DNA from 3 places in the Nocardioides sp. NPDC054178 genome. Region 2 is predicted to be linked to each of the others. Evidence: riboswitches for the same ligand, from Rfam matches in the RefSeq annotation. Region 2 holds a riboswitch; each other region holds the start of a gene.

Region 1 (4,370 bases), on a different contig from region 2:
TTGAGGCCGAGCGCCGCCCGCAGACCGGGCACGGCGCCGCCGACGCCGCCCCACACCTGCGCGGCGCGCAGGATCGAGAGCACCAGGTTGATCCGCGCCTCGCCCTCGGGGGCTGCGCCGAGCACGTGCAGGCCGTCGCGGATCTGGGCGTCCTTGATCTCGCAGAGCCAGCCGTCGATGTGGAGCATGAAGTCGTCGAAGTCGTCGTCCTCGGGACGCTCCTCCATGCCGAGGTCGCGGTGGAGCTCGGCGGCCTTCATCAGCTGCCAGATCTCGCCGCGGATGGCGGGCAGCTTGGCCGGGTCCATGGAGGAGATGCGGTCGTACTCCTCCATCAGCGACTCCAGCCGCGCGATGTCGCCGTAGGACTCCGCACGCGCCATCGGCGGGACCAGGTGGTCGACGATCGTGGCGTGCGCGCGGCGCTTGGCCTGGGCGCCCTCGCCCGGGTCGTTGACCAGGAACGGGTAGATCAGCGGCATGTTGCCGATCGCCGCATCCGGGCCACAGCTCGCCGAGAGGGCGGCGTTCTTGCCGGGCAGCCACTCCATCGAGCCGTGCTTGCCGAGGTGGACGACGGCGTCGGCACCGAAGCCGTGCTGATCTCTGGGGGCTTCCAGCCAGCGGTAGGCACCGAGATAGTGATGGCTGGGGGGAAGGTCAGGGTCGTGGTAGATCGCGACCGGGTTCTCGCCGAACCCGCGCGGCGGCTGGATCAGGATGACGATGTTGCCGGCCTGGAGCGTGGCCAGGACGAGCTCGCCGTCGTCGTTGACGAACAGGTTGCCCGGCGTCGGCCCCCAGGTCTCGACCATCTGCTCTCGCAGCTCAGCAGGGAGATCCTTGGTCCACTCGTCGTAGGACGCCTTCGAGACACGGACGTGGGCGTCGGTCAGCTGCGCGTTGGTCAGCCACTCCTCGTCCTGACCGCCCGCGGCGATCAGCGCGTGGATCAGGGCGTCGCCGGCGGCGGTGTCGTCCGGGCCGTCGAGGAGGCGCACGACCTCGTTGTCCTGCCCCAGGTCGTAGCCCTCCTCGCGAAGGCGACGCAGCATCCTGATCGCGGAGACCGGGGTGTCCAGGCCGACGGCGTTGCCGATCCGGGCGTGCTTGGTCGGGTAGGCGGAGAGCACCAGCGCGAGGCGCTTCTCGGCGTTCGGAGTGTGGCGGAGCCGGGCGTGGTTGACCGCGATCCGGGCCACCCGCGCGGTGCGCTCGGGGTCGGCGACGTAGTGGGGGAGACCCTGCTCGTCGAGCTCCTTGAACGAGAACGGGGCGGTGATGATCCGCCCGTCGAACTCCGGGATCGCGATCTGGTTGGCCGAGTCGAGCGGCGTGACGCCGTCGTCGGAGACCTCCCACTCCGCGCGCGAGCTGGTCAGGCACAGGCCCTGCAGCACCGGGATGTCGAGTGCGGCCATCCGCTCCACGTCCCAGGCCTCGTCCTCACCACCGGCGGAGGCGGACGCGGGCACGGAGCCGCCCGCCGCGAGCACGGTCACGATGAGGGCGTCGAGGGTGCCGAGCGCCTCGTAGAGGTCGTCGGGGGCCGAGCGCAGCGAGCCCGCGAAGACGGGTACGCCGGTGGCCGAGCCGGTCGCGTCGATGGCGTCGGCCAGCGCGTGCGCGAACGCGGTGTTCCCGCTGGTCTCGTGGGCGCGGTAGTAGAGGATGCCGATCCTCGGCCGCGCCTCGTCGGCGGGCGCGGGCCGCTCCGCGAACCCCCACGCCGGCACCTCGGCCGGCGGCTCGAACCCGAACCCGGTCAGCAGGACCGTGTCGGAGAGGAACGCGTGCAGCTGGGCGAGGTTGGCCGGGCCGCCCTCGGCGAGATAGCGGTGGGCCTCCGCGGCGACACCCATCGGCACCGTGGAGTGCTCCATCAGCTCGGCGCTCGGCTGCTGCTCGCCGCCCAGGACCACCACCGGGGTGCCGCGCTCCTTGACCGCGCTCAGGCCGTCCCACAGCTCGGTGGGCGAGCCGAGGAGCCGGAAGACCACCAGGTCGGCTCCGGCGACGACGGCCTCGAGGTCGCTCGCCCGCGACGGGTTCGCCCAGGCGTAGTCGGCGCCGCTGGCACGGGCCGAGAGCAGGTCGGTGTCCGAGGTGGACAGAAGAGCGATGCGTACGCGTGCAGGGTCGGCCATGCCGGGGTCCTCCTAGGGGTTCTCGCCCCGTCGATCGGTCGGATGCCCGCGGCCAGTGTCTGGCTGTGCCCGTGACCGGCAGCGGTACGGACGTCACAGTGGCGGAACCGCCCCGGACTCTCACCGGGTTCCTGCGCCACGAGCGTGCTCGCAGCCTACCCCGCGCGGCCCGCGAGCCAGGTCTCGCGGTTGATCTCGTACTCGACCTCGCCCTCGGCGTGCCCGGCGAGCGGCTCCTCGAACTCCTCGTGGAAGCTGCGCACGAAGCTCATCCCGACCGAGACCATGGTCGCCCGGGAGGCCTCGTTGACGGCCATCGTCTGCGCGATCACGGTGTCGAGGCCGAGGTCCTCGAAGGCGTGCCGGAGCAGCTCGCGCGACCCCTCCTTGGCGAACCCCTTCCGCCAGTGCCGCTGCGGGAGCCGGTAGCCGAGCTCGGCGGCGTCGGTGCGGGGCGGATGGTCGGGCGGTTCGAGCATGTAGAGGCCCACGGCCTCACCGGCCGCGTACCCGATCCACTTGCCCTGCCCCTCGGTCTCCTTCGCCACCCGGATCCAGGTGTGCATTCGCTCCTCGGTCTCCTGCGGCGTGAGCGCGCGGGTGAACAGGAAGCGCAGCACCACCGGGTCGGAGTTGAGCTCGACCAGGAACGGCAGATGCTCCTCGCTCAGCGGGACCAGGTCGAGACGCTCGGTGCGCAGACGGGCTTGCGGCATGGGCCAGACGTTAGCCAGGACGGAAGCCGGTGGCACCTGGTTTCCCCATCGCGGCCAGGTGGCGCAGGGCGCGGTGGGCGGCGTGGTAGCCGCACATGCCGTGGACGCCGGCGCCGGGCGGGGTGGCGGCCGAGCAGAGGAACATCCCGGGGATACCGGTCTCGTAGGCGGTGAGGGTCGGCCTGATGATCAGCTGGCGAAGGGTGTTGGCGCCGGTGGAGATGTCACCCCCGACGTAGTTGAGGTTGTAGGCCGCGTAGTCGGCCGGTGTGGTCACGTGGGTCGCCACGATCCGGTCGCGGAAGCCCGGCGCGAAGCGCTCGATCTGGGCGAGCACCGCGTCGGTGGCGTCACCCTCGAAGGCGTGCGGGACCTGCGCGTAGGCCCAGACCGGGTTGAGGTCTCCCGCCGAGCGGGAGGGGTCGGCGACGTACTGCTGACCGATCAGCACGAACGGACGCTCCGGCATCCGGCCCGCGGCGATCTCCTTCTCGCTCGCGGCCACCTCGGCGCTGGTCCCGCCGAGATGGACGGTCCCGGCGCGTCCGATCTGCGGGTCGCGCCACGGGATCGGGCCGCGGACGGCCAGGTCGAGCTTGTACGCCGCGGGGCCGTGCTGCCACCTCCGCATCGCCCGTCGTGGCCGCTGGGGGAGGGCTTCACCGACGATGTCGGCGAAGCCGCCGGGGCTGGTGTCGAAGAGGGTGACGTCGGCGTCGGGAAGATCGGCCAGGTCGCGGACGGTGGTGCCGGTGACGATGGTGCCGCCCAGCTCCTCGAGCCGCTGCGCCATGGCGAGGGTGATCGCGTGCGAGCCGCCCTCGGCGACGGGCCAGCCGTGGCGATGCCCGCTGACGACGAGCATGGTGCCCACGCCGGCCGTGCCGGGGCGGTCCAGCGGCTGGAACGCGTGCGCCGCGCAGCCCGCGAAGAGCGCCTTGGCCGGCTCCTCACGGAAGGTCCGGGTGAGCACGGCGGCCGGGGGAGCGGCGCGCATCCCGAAGGAGGCCAGCCGGAACGGATGGCGCGGGAGCCGCACCATCGGACCGAGGATGTGCTCCGAGACCGTGTCGAAGCCGCGGACGACCGGGCCGAACAGCTGCTGCCAGCGCCGCCCGTCGGTGCCCAGCCCCGCGGCGGTCTCCTCGACGGAGCGGTGCAGCAGCGCGGTCGTGCTCGCGTCGACCGGATGGGCGAGCTGGATCTCGGGGAAACGCCAGGTCAGGCCGTACTTCTCCAGCTCGAGGCCGCGCAGGAACGGGGAGGCCACCCCGAGCGGGTGGATCGCCGAGCAGATGTCGTGGCGCAACCCGGGCAGGGTCAGCTCGGCGGTGCGGGTGCCACCGCCGACCGTCTCGGCGGCCTCGAGGACGGTGACCCGCACGCCCTGCTGCGCGAGCACGATCGCCGCCGCCAGGCCGTTGGGCCCGGCGCCGACGACGGTCGCGGTGCTGGTCATGTCGACAAGCTATTCGTTCAGGACCCGGTTGGCGACGGCAAACGCGGT
Region 2 (4,370 bases):
GACCAAGCCCGAGCTCAAGGGGTGGATCGAGGAGCTGCACGACGCCGCGATCCGGCCGATGCAGCAGTTCGACCTGACCGCCCACAAGAACGCCTCCGACATGGCGCTCGCCATCGACGCCGTGGAGCTGCTGCACGCGGCGATCCCGGACGCGTTCGCACTGGTCTCCTCCGACTCCGACTTCACGCCGCTGGTGCACTACCTGCGGGAGAAGGGGCGCGCGGTCTACGGCTACGGCCGGGAGAAGACCCCGGCGCCGTTCAAGAGCGCCTGCACCCGGTTCACCGTGGTCGAGAAGCTCGGCGACTCCGAGGAGGAGACCGACACCGAGACCGGGGCCACGCCCGCCCGCAAGCCGTCCTCCTCGGCGACCTCGGGTCAGCTGCTCAAGCGCAACGCCCGGCTGATCCAGCTGCTGCGCAACTCGATCGCCGCGGCCGCCGACGACGACGGCTGGGCCTTGGTCGGCACGGTCGTCTCCCGCATCCGCAACCAGTCCTCCGAGGACCCCCGCAACTACGGGTACGCCACCTGGACCAAGCTCATCAAGGCGATCGACCTCTTCGAGCTCAAGGACGAGGGCACCTCGGCGATCGCGGTCAGCGACAAGCGCACCAAGAAGTGACGTACGCCGGCTAGGACGCGTCCGCGGTGCGGTCCTGGTCGTTGGCCGTCTTCGGGCGGGCGCAGGTGATCCCCCGGGGCACCGACCCGTTGAGGTGCTTCAGCGCGGCCTTGAAGTCGCGGCAGCGCTCGGCGTCCTCCTTCTTGTTGGACGGATAGCCGATCGCCGCGTTGACCCTGCCCATGTCGAGGGCGTCGGCGAGCGGGTTGATGTCGCGGGCGACGGTCCAGTACCACCGCGAGATCGGCGCGCTGTGGTCCAGCGACCGGGCCAGCTCGGGGCGGCGGCGCAGGTCGATGTCGAAGTAGGCGCCGGCGTCGGTGTAGTTGGCCTCGCCGGTCAGCTGGATGTAGCCGCGGCCGGCGTACTTCCGCTTGTCGTGGGGGCCCTTGGCGTCGTGGTGGAAGGAGCTCTCGTTGGCGAGCGTGGCCAGGTAGGCCGCCTGCCGGTAGGGGGTCGTGATCCGGGCATCGGACATGGCGCGGTTGAGGGTCGGCAGCCCGGTCTCGACGGTCTGCCGGTTGCCGACCTTGTCGCCGAACATGGCGACCAGGTCGGCGTAGGTGACCGATGTCCGAGCCGGCGCCGCGACCGCCGTCGTGGCTGGGCAGAGGGCGAGGAGGGTGGCCGAGATCGACGCTGCGACAAGGCCGAGAATCCTGTGGCGCATGGGGACAGAGTGACTGCTCGGCGGCGATCGCGCAAGCAGCCTCGGCCCGGCATAAGATTGCCCCCGAATCAAGCAGAGCCTCAATCAACACACGCCGTGGTGGGGGAAGCCGGTCGAATCCCGGCGCTGACCCGCAACCGTAGGCTCAGGCCCGAGTGTCCTGAGCGAGCCGGAGCACCTGCCGACGGACGCGTACTGACCTGACGCTGTCGTGGAACGCAGCGGGTCGGCCCTGGGCCTTCCCGACGAACAGCGTGGAAGGAACCATGAAGAAGACCGTCCTCGGCGGCATCGCCGCCGCCCTCGCCCTCACTTCCCTCGCCGCCTGCGGCGAGAAGACCGTGGAGGAGGGGGAGAAGCCCACCTACGACGCGAAGGTGTCGACGTCGGTGGCCGACTGGCTCGTCGCCCAGGCGCCGGAGGGCGTGGCTCACAACGCGCAGTACGGCACCGACGACTTCGGGCTCAGCGCCGACATCGGGATCGCACTGGCCGAGGTCGGCGGCTACGACGACGAGATCGCCACGATCGCGGCGGCCGTGATGGAGAACAAGAAGGCGTACACCTCGCCCGGGTTCGGCACCGTCACCTCGGCCGGCGCCACCGCCAAGGCGCTCGTGCTCCAGCAGAACGTCGACGCCTCCGACCCCGGGCTGCTGAAGCAGCTCGAGGGCACCGTCGCCGAGAACGGCCGCATCGCCGACGAGCTCGACCCCAAGGACAAGAAGGCGGCCGACTACTCCAACACCATCGGACAGTCGTACGCCGTGTGGGCGCTCAACAACGCCGAGAGCAAGGAGGCCGCGGCCGCGACGGAGTTCCTGGCCGGGCAGCAGTGCGAGGAGGGCTGGTTCCGGGTCACCTTCACGGCCGACCCCGCCGCCGACGACCAGACCTGCGACGCCGACCCGAAGGCCACCCCCGACGCCGACGCGACCGCGTTCGCGCTGATCGCCCTCTCCACGGCGGCCTCTCCGGAGGCGGAGAAGGCCGTCAAGGCAGGCGTGGAGTGGCTGAAGGAGACCCAGGCCGAGGACGGCTCGTTCAAGGCCGCGACCGGCAACATCGCCAACTCCAACACCACCGGCCTGGCCGGGTGGGCGTTCGGGCGCGCCGGTGAGACCGAGGCCGCGGAGAAGGCGGCGGCCTGGGTCGCCGACCACGTCGTCACCTGCGGCGACGACGCCGGCGCGGTCGCCTACGACGACGCCGCGCTGACCGAGGGCAACACCAAGGGCCTGACCAAGGAGTCCGAGGGGATGTACCGCCTCGCCGCCGCGCAGGCGCTGCCGTCGCTGGTCTTCCTGCCCAAGGACGCGACCACGAAGAGCTCGTGCTGATCCTGCGCGATCTCCTGGTGGCCCTGGCGTTCCTCGCCGGGGCCACCGCACCCATCTCCTCGGCAGCCGCATCGCCTGCTGCATCGACGGCTGCATCGACGGCCGAGGCGTGTGACGGCGTCACCGTCGTCGTCGAGCCCAACGCGCTGGGTGGCGCGCCCGAGGTCACCTGTGTCCGGCCCGACGAGGGCGACACCGGCGCGGACCTCTTCGAGAAGGCGGGACATCCGCTCACCTACGTGACCTCGATGCCCAGCGTCGTGTGCCGCATCGACGAGCGCCCGAAGGCCGCCGGGTGCGCCCAGATGCCGCCTGCCGACGCCTACTGGTCGCTGTGGATCACCGACGATTCGGGGGCCTGGAGCTACGCCTCCAGAAATGTTACCGAAATCAGCGTGACCTCCGGGCAGGGTGTTGCGTTCACGTGGATAGACGACGATGTCGTTACCGCTCCGGCGACGGAGCTTGGGGATGCTGTGGGGGCGCCCTCAAGCCCGTCGCCGGAGTTATTTCCGCAGGACTCGGCTTCTCGACCCTCCTCCGAGCCCGCGCGGCTGCCCGGATGGGTCGCGCCGGCAGGGATCCTCGCCCTCTTCACCGTCGCGGGTGCCGTGTGGTGGCGCCGACGATGACCACGTTGCTCCGTGAGGCCGTGGTCGCGCACCTGCCCCGCGACCTGCACCCCGTCGCCTGGTGGGTGTGGGCGATCGGCCTGGCCGCGTACGCCTCCTTCACCACCAACCCGCTGCTGCTCCTGCTCGTGGTGGGGGTGGTGTCGGTCGTGGTCGCCGCGCGCCGCGGCGAGCAGCCGTGGGCGAAGGCGTTCCGGCTCTACGTCGGCCTCGCGGTCTTCATCGTCGTGACCCGGGTGCTCTTCCGGGTGCTCCTGGGTGCGGTGCCGGGTCACGTGCTCATCGATCTTCCCGAGATCCCGCTCCCAGAGTGGGTGCTGGGGATCCGGCTGCTCGGGCCGCTCACCCGGGAGGCGCTGCTGGCCGGCCTCTACGACGGGATGCGGCTGGGGGTCATCGTGATCTGCGTCGGCGCGGCCAACGCGCTGGCGAACCCGAAGCGGCTGCTGCGCTCGCTGCCGCCGGCGCTCTACGAGATCGGCACCGCTGTCGTGGTCGCCGTGACGGTGCTGCCGCAGCTGGCCGAGTCGGTGCAGCGGGTGCGGGCCGCGCAACGGCTGCGCGCCGGCGCGACCGGCAACGTCAAGCGGCTGCGCCGCTTCCTGGTGCCGGTGCTCGAGGACGCCCTGGAGCGGTCGATGGCGCTGGCGGCGGGGATGGACACGCGTGGCTACGGACGTACGGCCGGCGTCGCCGTAGGCACCCGGCGGATCACCTCGGTGCTCATGCTGGTCTCGCTCGTCGGGCTCTGCGCCGGCGTCTACGCGGTGCTGGACGGCACCACGCCCGGCTGGCTCGCCGCCACCATGCTGAGCCTCGGCGCCGGCACCGCGGCCGGAGGGCTGGCACTCGCCGGTCGCCGGGTGACGCGGACCGTCTACCGACCCGACCGGTGGCGCTGGCCGGAGGTCGTGGTGGCGCTGAGCGGGATCGTGGTGGCCATCGTGGGCTGGTGGGTCGCCCGTGATCAGGTCCCGGTCGCCTTTCCCGGGGTGAGCACCGTCCCGGACGTCACGCTGAGCGCCATGCTGGGTGTGCTCGTCGGCCTGGTCCCGGCGGTCGCCGCCCCACTACCGGCATCATCGCTCGTTCACGAGGAGGCA
Region 3 (4,370 bases), on a different contig from region 2:
TGGTTGCCGCCCGAGAGCGTGCCGGCCAGGGTGTCGAGCGTCGCGGCCTTGACCTCGAGCCGGGCTGCCCAGTCGGCGGCCGAGCGGTTCTCGATGCCGGTGCTGATCAGCCCGGTGCGGGCGAGCCGGCCGCTCGTCGGGAGCGTGATGTTGCGCGAGATCGGCGCATCCAGGACGAGACCGTGCTGGCGGCGGTCCTCGGGGACGAACGCCAGCCCCATCTCGATCGCGCGTCTCGGGTCACCCGCCGGGACCGGCCGGCCCTCGAGGGTGACCTCGCCGCTCTCGTAGGGGTCGACACCGAAGATCGCCTGCGCGACCTCGCTGCGCCCGGCTCCGACGAGGCCGGCGAGGCCGACGATCTCGCCCTCCCGGACGGTGAGGCTGATGTCCTGGAAGAGGCCGGTGCGGGTGAGGCCCTTGACCTCGAGCAGCGGCTTGCCGACGGTGGCCTCGAGCTTCGGGTAGAGGTCGGAGACCTCGCGCCCGACGAGCCGCTGGACGATCTCGTCCTCGGTGACCGCCGAGATGGGGTCGGTGGAGATGTAGGCGCCGTCGCGCATCACCGTGATGGTGTCGCAGAGCGCGAAGACCTCGTCGAAGCGGTGGGAGATGAAGACCACGGCGCAGCCCTGGTCGCGCAGCGTGCGCGCCACGCTCATCAGCCGCTCGACCTCGTTGCCCGAGAGGGCGGCGGTCGGCTCGTCCATGATCAGGACCTTGGCGTCCAGCGAGAGCGCCTTGGCGATCTCGATGAGCTGCTGGTCGGCGATCGAGAGGCCCTCGGTCGGACGGTCGGGCTCGATCGGGACGCCGAGCCTGGCGAAGAGCTCGACGACCTCGGTGCGCATCGCGGCGCGGTCGATCCTGCCCCAGCGGTTGGTCGGCTGGCGTCCCATGAAGATGTTCTCGGTGACCGAGAGGTCGGGGAAGAGGGTGGGCTCCTGGTAGATGACCGCGACCCCGGCCTGCTTGGCGTCGGCGGTGTTGCGGAAGTCGACCTGCTCCCCGGCGAGCAGGTAGTCGCCGGCGTCGCGGCGATAGAGCCCGGCGACGATCTTGACCAGGGTCGACTTCCCGGCTCCGTTCTCGCCCACGAGCGCGTGGATGGATCCGGCCTCGACCCGGAGGCTTCCGGACCGGAGGGCGCGTACGGGGCCGAACGACTTGGCCACGTCCCGCAGCTCCAGTGCGGCGGGTGTGTCCGGCATGGGCAACTCCTCGAATTGAAAGGTTTCAAGCCTGGTTTACGCTAGTGATGGCAATCACATACGTCAACACTCTGAGGCCGCTAATTTGAGCGAGATCCGGACTTTGTCCTCTGACCGCTTCGCCGCCCGCCCACGCCCAGGCGGGAATCCCGCCGCGTCAGACGGCGTTCAGGGCCCCATGCACGCACTCTGGGTATGGGCACATCCGCACGCGTCATCACTCAACGGACGGCTGCGCGAGGTCGGCGTGAACGCGCTCCGCGCGGCCGGCTGGAGCGTCGACGAGATCGACCTCTATCGAGAAGGTTTCAATCCACTTCTGGTGGAGCAGGGCGAGGCCGACGTACGCCGCCACCAGGAGCGGCTGCGGGAGGCCGAGTTGCTGGTCGTGCAGTTCCCGCTGTGGTGGTATTCGGTGCCGGCCATCCTCAAGGGCTGGATCGACCGGGTCTTCGAGTCGGGGTTCGCCTTCGACGTACCGGACCCGGAGACCGGCAAGCCGCTCAAGTACGGCAAGGGCGGCCTGGTCGGCAAGCGCGCACTGACCGTGGTCACCGCCGGTGACCGGGCCGCGACCCTGGGTCCGCGCGGGATCAGCGGAGACATCGAGGACGTCCTGTGGCCGCTGCTGCACGGCACGTTCTGGTACACCGGGATGGACCCGCTCCGCCCGCACCTGATCACCGACACCGACACCATCGACGCCCAGGTCATGGCGCGGATCGAGGCCGACCTGAGCGTACGTCTCGAGGGTGTGATGACGGAGCCGCGGATCGGCTACCGGCCGATGGCCGAGGAGCACTACGACCACACGATCCGGCTCCACGACTCGGTCGCGCCCGGGGAGGACGGGCTGAGCGCCCATCGCGAGGGCTGAGGTCGTGGCCTGCCGGGGCGGGGTCGCCTGCTACGGTCGTGTGGCCAGCCGCTCGGGACCCGGTCCCGGCACGGGAACCCGGTGAGAGTCCGGGACTGACGCGCAGCGGTGTGGGTGACGGACGGGACACTGTGCCACTGGGCCCTCGGGTCTGGGAAGGCGTCTCGCGCCGGTCGATCCCGAGTCCGAAGACCTGCTGGCCCTGCAGCAGACCGCTGCCGGTCAGCACGGGCGACGCGCACCAGCCCGCGACCCGCTCGAGGACCGACGTGCACCCCTCCCGCACCATCCGACCGACCCTGGCCCGTACGTTCACCGCGAGCACCATCCTGGTGCTCGGCTCCGCGCTGGCCGGCTGCGCCACCGACCAGCGCTCCGGCGCACCGCAGGCGGCCGCAGACGCGGCCGGCTTTCCGCTCACCCTGACCAACTGCGGCCGTGAGCTGACCCTCGAGGCGCCGCCCGAGCGCGTCGTCTCGCTCAACCAGGGCACCACCGAGATCCTGCTCTCGCTCGGCCTCGCCGACTCGATGGCCGGCACCGCGAGCTGGACCGACCCGGTGCTCGACACGCTCGCCGCCGACAACGAGGACGTGCCCCGGCTCGCCGAGAACGCGCCGTCCTACGAGCGCGTCCTGGAGGCCGAGCCCGACTTCGTGACGGCCTCCTTCGCCAGCACGCTGGGTGAGGGCGGGGTGACCACGCCCGAGGACCTGGAGAAGCTCGGCGTGGGCTCCTACCTCTCCCCCGCCGAGTGCCTCAAGGACAACGAGGGCGACGACGACGGCACCCGCCACGATACCCTCGAGATCGACACGATCCTCCAGGAGATCACCGACCTGGCGCGGATCTTCGGCGTCCCCGAGCGCGGCGAGGAGCTCGTCGCCGACCTGTCTCGGCGCCTGGAGGCCGCCGAGAGCCAGGCGCCCGAAGGCGAGGTGAGCGCGATGTACTGGTTCGCCAACTCCGAGTCTCCCTACCTGGCCGGCTGCTGCGGCGGCCCGGGGATCATCGGCCGCACCCTCGGCATCGAGAACGTCTTCGACGACACCACCGACGAGTGGCCGCAGATCAACTGGGAGACCGTCGCCGAGCGCAACCCCGACGTCATCGTCCTCGGCGACCTGACCCGCAAGAGCCAGACCGCCGAGACCGCCCGCGCCAAGATCGACTACCTGAGGAGCAACCCGGTCACCGCCCGGATGGACGCGGTCCGCAACGGCCGCTTCGTGACCCTCTCCGGTGCCGAGCTCAACCCCTCCATCCGCACCGTCTACGCGGTGGAGAGCACCGCCGACCAGCTCGCCGACCTCGGCCTCCGCTGATGTCGGTACGCCCCGAGCCGAGGCGTCACCCCCGTCGGCCGAAGCGTCACCCCGGTCGGCCGAATTGGCAGGGCGGTGACGCCTCGGGCGACGTAGGTGACGCTTCGGCCGACCTGGGTGACGGCTCGGCCGACCTGAGTGACGGCTCGGCCGATGTACGTGACGGCTCGACCGACCTGGGTGACGCCTCGCCCGACCTGGGTGACGGCTCGACCGACCTAGGTGACGGCTCGGCCGACCTAGGTGACGGCTCGACCGACCTAGGTGACGGCTCGACCGACGTAGGCGACGGCTCGACCGACGCGGGTGACGGCTCGGCGATCAGGATCACCGGCCTCCTGCTGGTCCTGGCTCCGCTGCTCGTGCTGGCGTCCGTCGCCGGGGCGATCACCGTCGGACCCTCGGACCTGGGGGTCGGCGACGTCTACGGCGTGGTCGCCGACCGGGTGGGCCTGGGCTCCTCCGACCTCACGCTGCTCCAGCAGAGCATCGTGTGGGACCTGCGGCTGCCGCGTACGTTGCTGGCCGGGATCTGTGGGGCGGGGCTGGCCATCTGCGGGGTGATCCTGCAGTCGCTGCTGCGCAACCCGCTCGCCGACCCGTTCGTGCTCGGCATCTCCTCGGGAGCCTCCACCGGGGCGGTCGCGGTCGTCGTGCTCGGCATCGGGTCGGGCGCGATCGGTCTCTCGACCGGGGCGTTCGCGGGCGCGCTCGTCTCGTTCGCGCTCGTGCTGCTGCTCGCCTCGCTCGCCGGCGGCACCACCGACCGGCTCGTGCTGGCCGGCATCGCCGCGACCCAGCTCTTCTCGGCGCTCACCTCGTTCATCGTGTTCACCGCGGCCGACGCCGAGCAGACGCGCGGGGTGCTCTTCTGGCTGCTCGGGTCGCTCTCCTCGGCGAGCTGGACCGACGTGCTCGTCTGCGGGGTGGTCGTGGTCGGCGGGCTGCTCTGCTGTG

The links. A riboswitch is a leader RNA that binds a small molecule or an ion and turns the genes downstream of it on or off. The one in region 2 is predicted to bind cobalamin.
Region 1: another riboswitch for cobalamin. It lies ahead of ACZ6WN_RS22735 (cobaltochelatase subunit CobN); the one in region 2 lies ahead of ACZ6WN_RS19555 (prenyltransferase/squalene oxidase repeat-containing protein).
Region 3: another riboswitch for cobalamin. It lies ahead of ACZ6WN_RS23950 (ABC transporter substrate-binding protein); the one in region 2 lies ahead of ACZ6WN_RS19555 (prenyltransferase/squalene oxidase repeat-containing protein).

The regions. Positions count from the first base shown of each region.
Region 1 is NZ_JBVJKY010000007.1:52,884-57,253, forward strand. Features, by position in the region: gene ACZ6WN_RS22735 (cobaltochelatase subunit CobN) at 1-2,147, opposite strand, end outside; cobalamin riboswitch at 2,181-2,325, opposite strand; gene ACZ6WN_RS22740 (GNAT family N-acetyltransferase) at 2,303-2,863, opposite strand; gene ACZ6WN_RS22745 (phytoene desaturase family protein) at 2,874-4,322, opposite strand; gene pcaDC (bifunctional 3-oxoadipate enol-lactonase/4-carboxymuconolactone decarboxylase PcaDC) at 4,332-4,370, opposite strand, start outside.
Region 2 is NZ_JBVJKY010000005.1:216,897-221,266, reverse strand. Features, by position in the region: gene ACZ6WN_RS19565 (NYN domain-containing protein) at 1-625, shown strand, start outside; gene ACZ6WN_RS19560 (glycoside hydrolase family 19 protein) at 636-1,295, opposite strand; cobalamin riboswitch at 1,376-1,495, shown strand; gene ACZ6WN_RS19555 (prenyltransferase/squalene oxidase repeat-containing protein) at 1,562-2,635, shown strand; gene ACZ6WN_RS19550 (hypothetical protein) at 2,629-3,267, shown strand; gene ACZ6WN_RS19545 (CbiQ family ECF transporter T component) at 3,264-4,370, shown strand, end outside.
Region 3 is NZ_JBVJKY010000007.1:302,747-307,116, reverse strand. Features, by position in the region: gene ACZ6WN_RS23960 (sugar ABC transporter ATP-binding protein) at 1-1,211, opposite strand, end outside; gene ACZ6WN_RS23955 (NAD(P)H-dependent oxidoreductase) at 1,390-2,088, shown strand; cobalamin riboswitch at 2,117-2,303, shown strand; gene ACZ6WN_RS23950 (ABC transporter substrate-binding protein) at 2,358-3,413, shown strand; gene ACZ6WN_RS23945 (FecCD family ABC transporter permease) at 3,413-4,370, shown strand, end outside.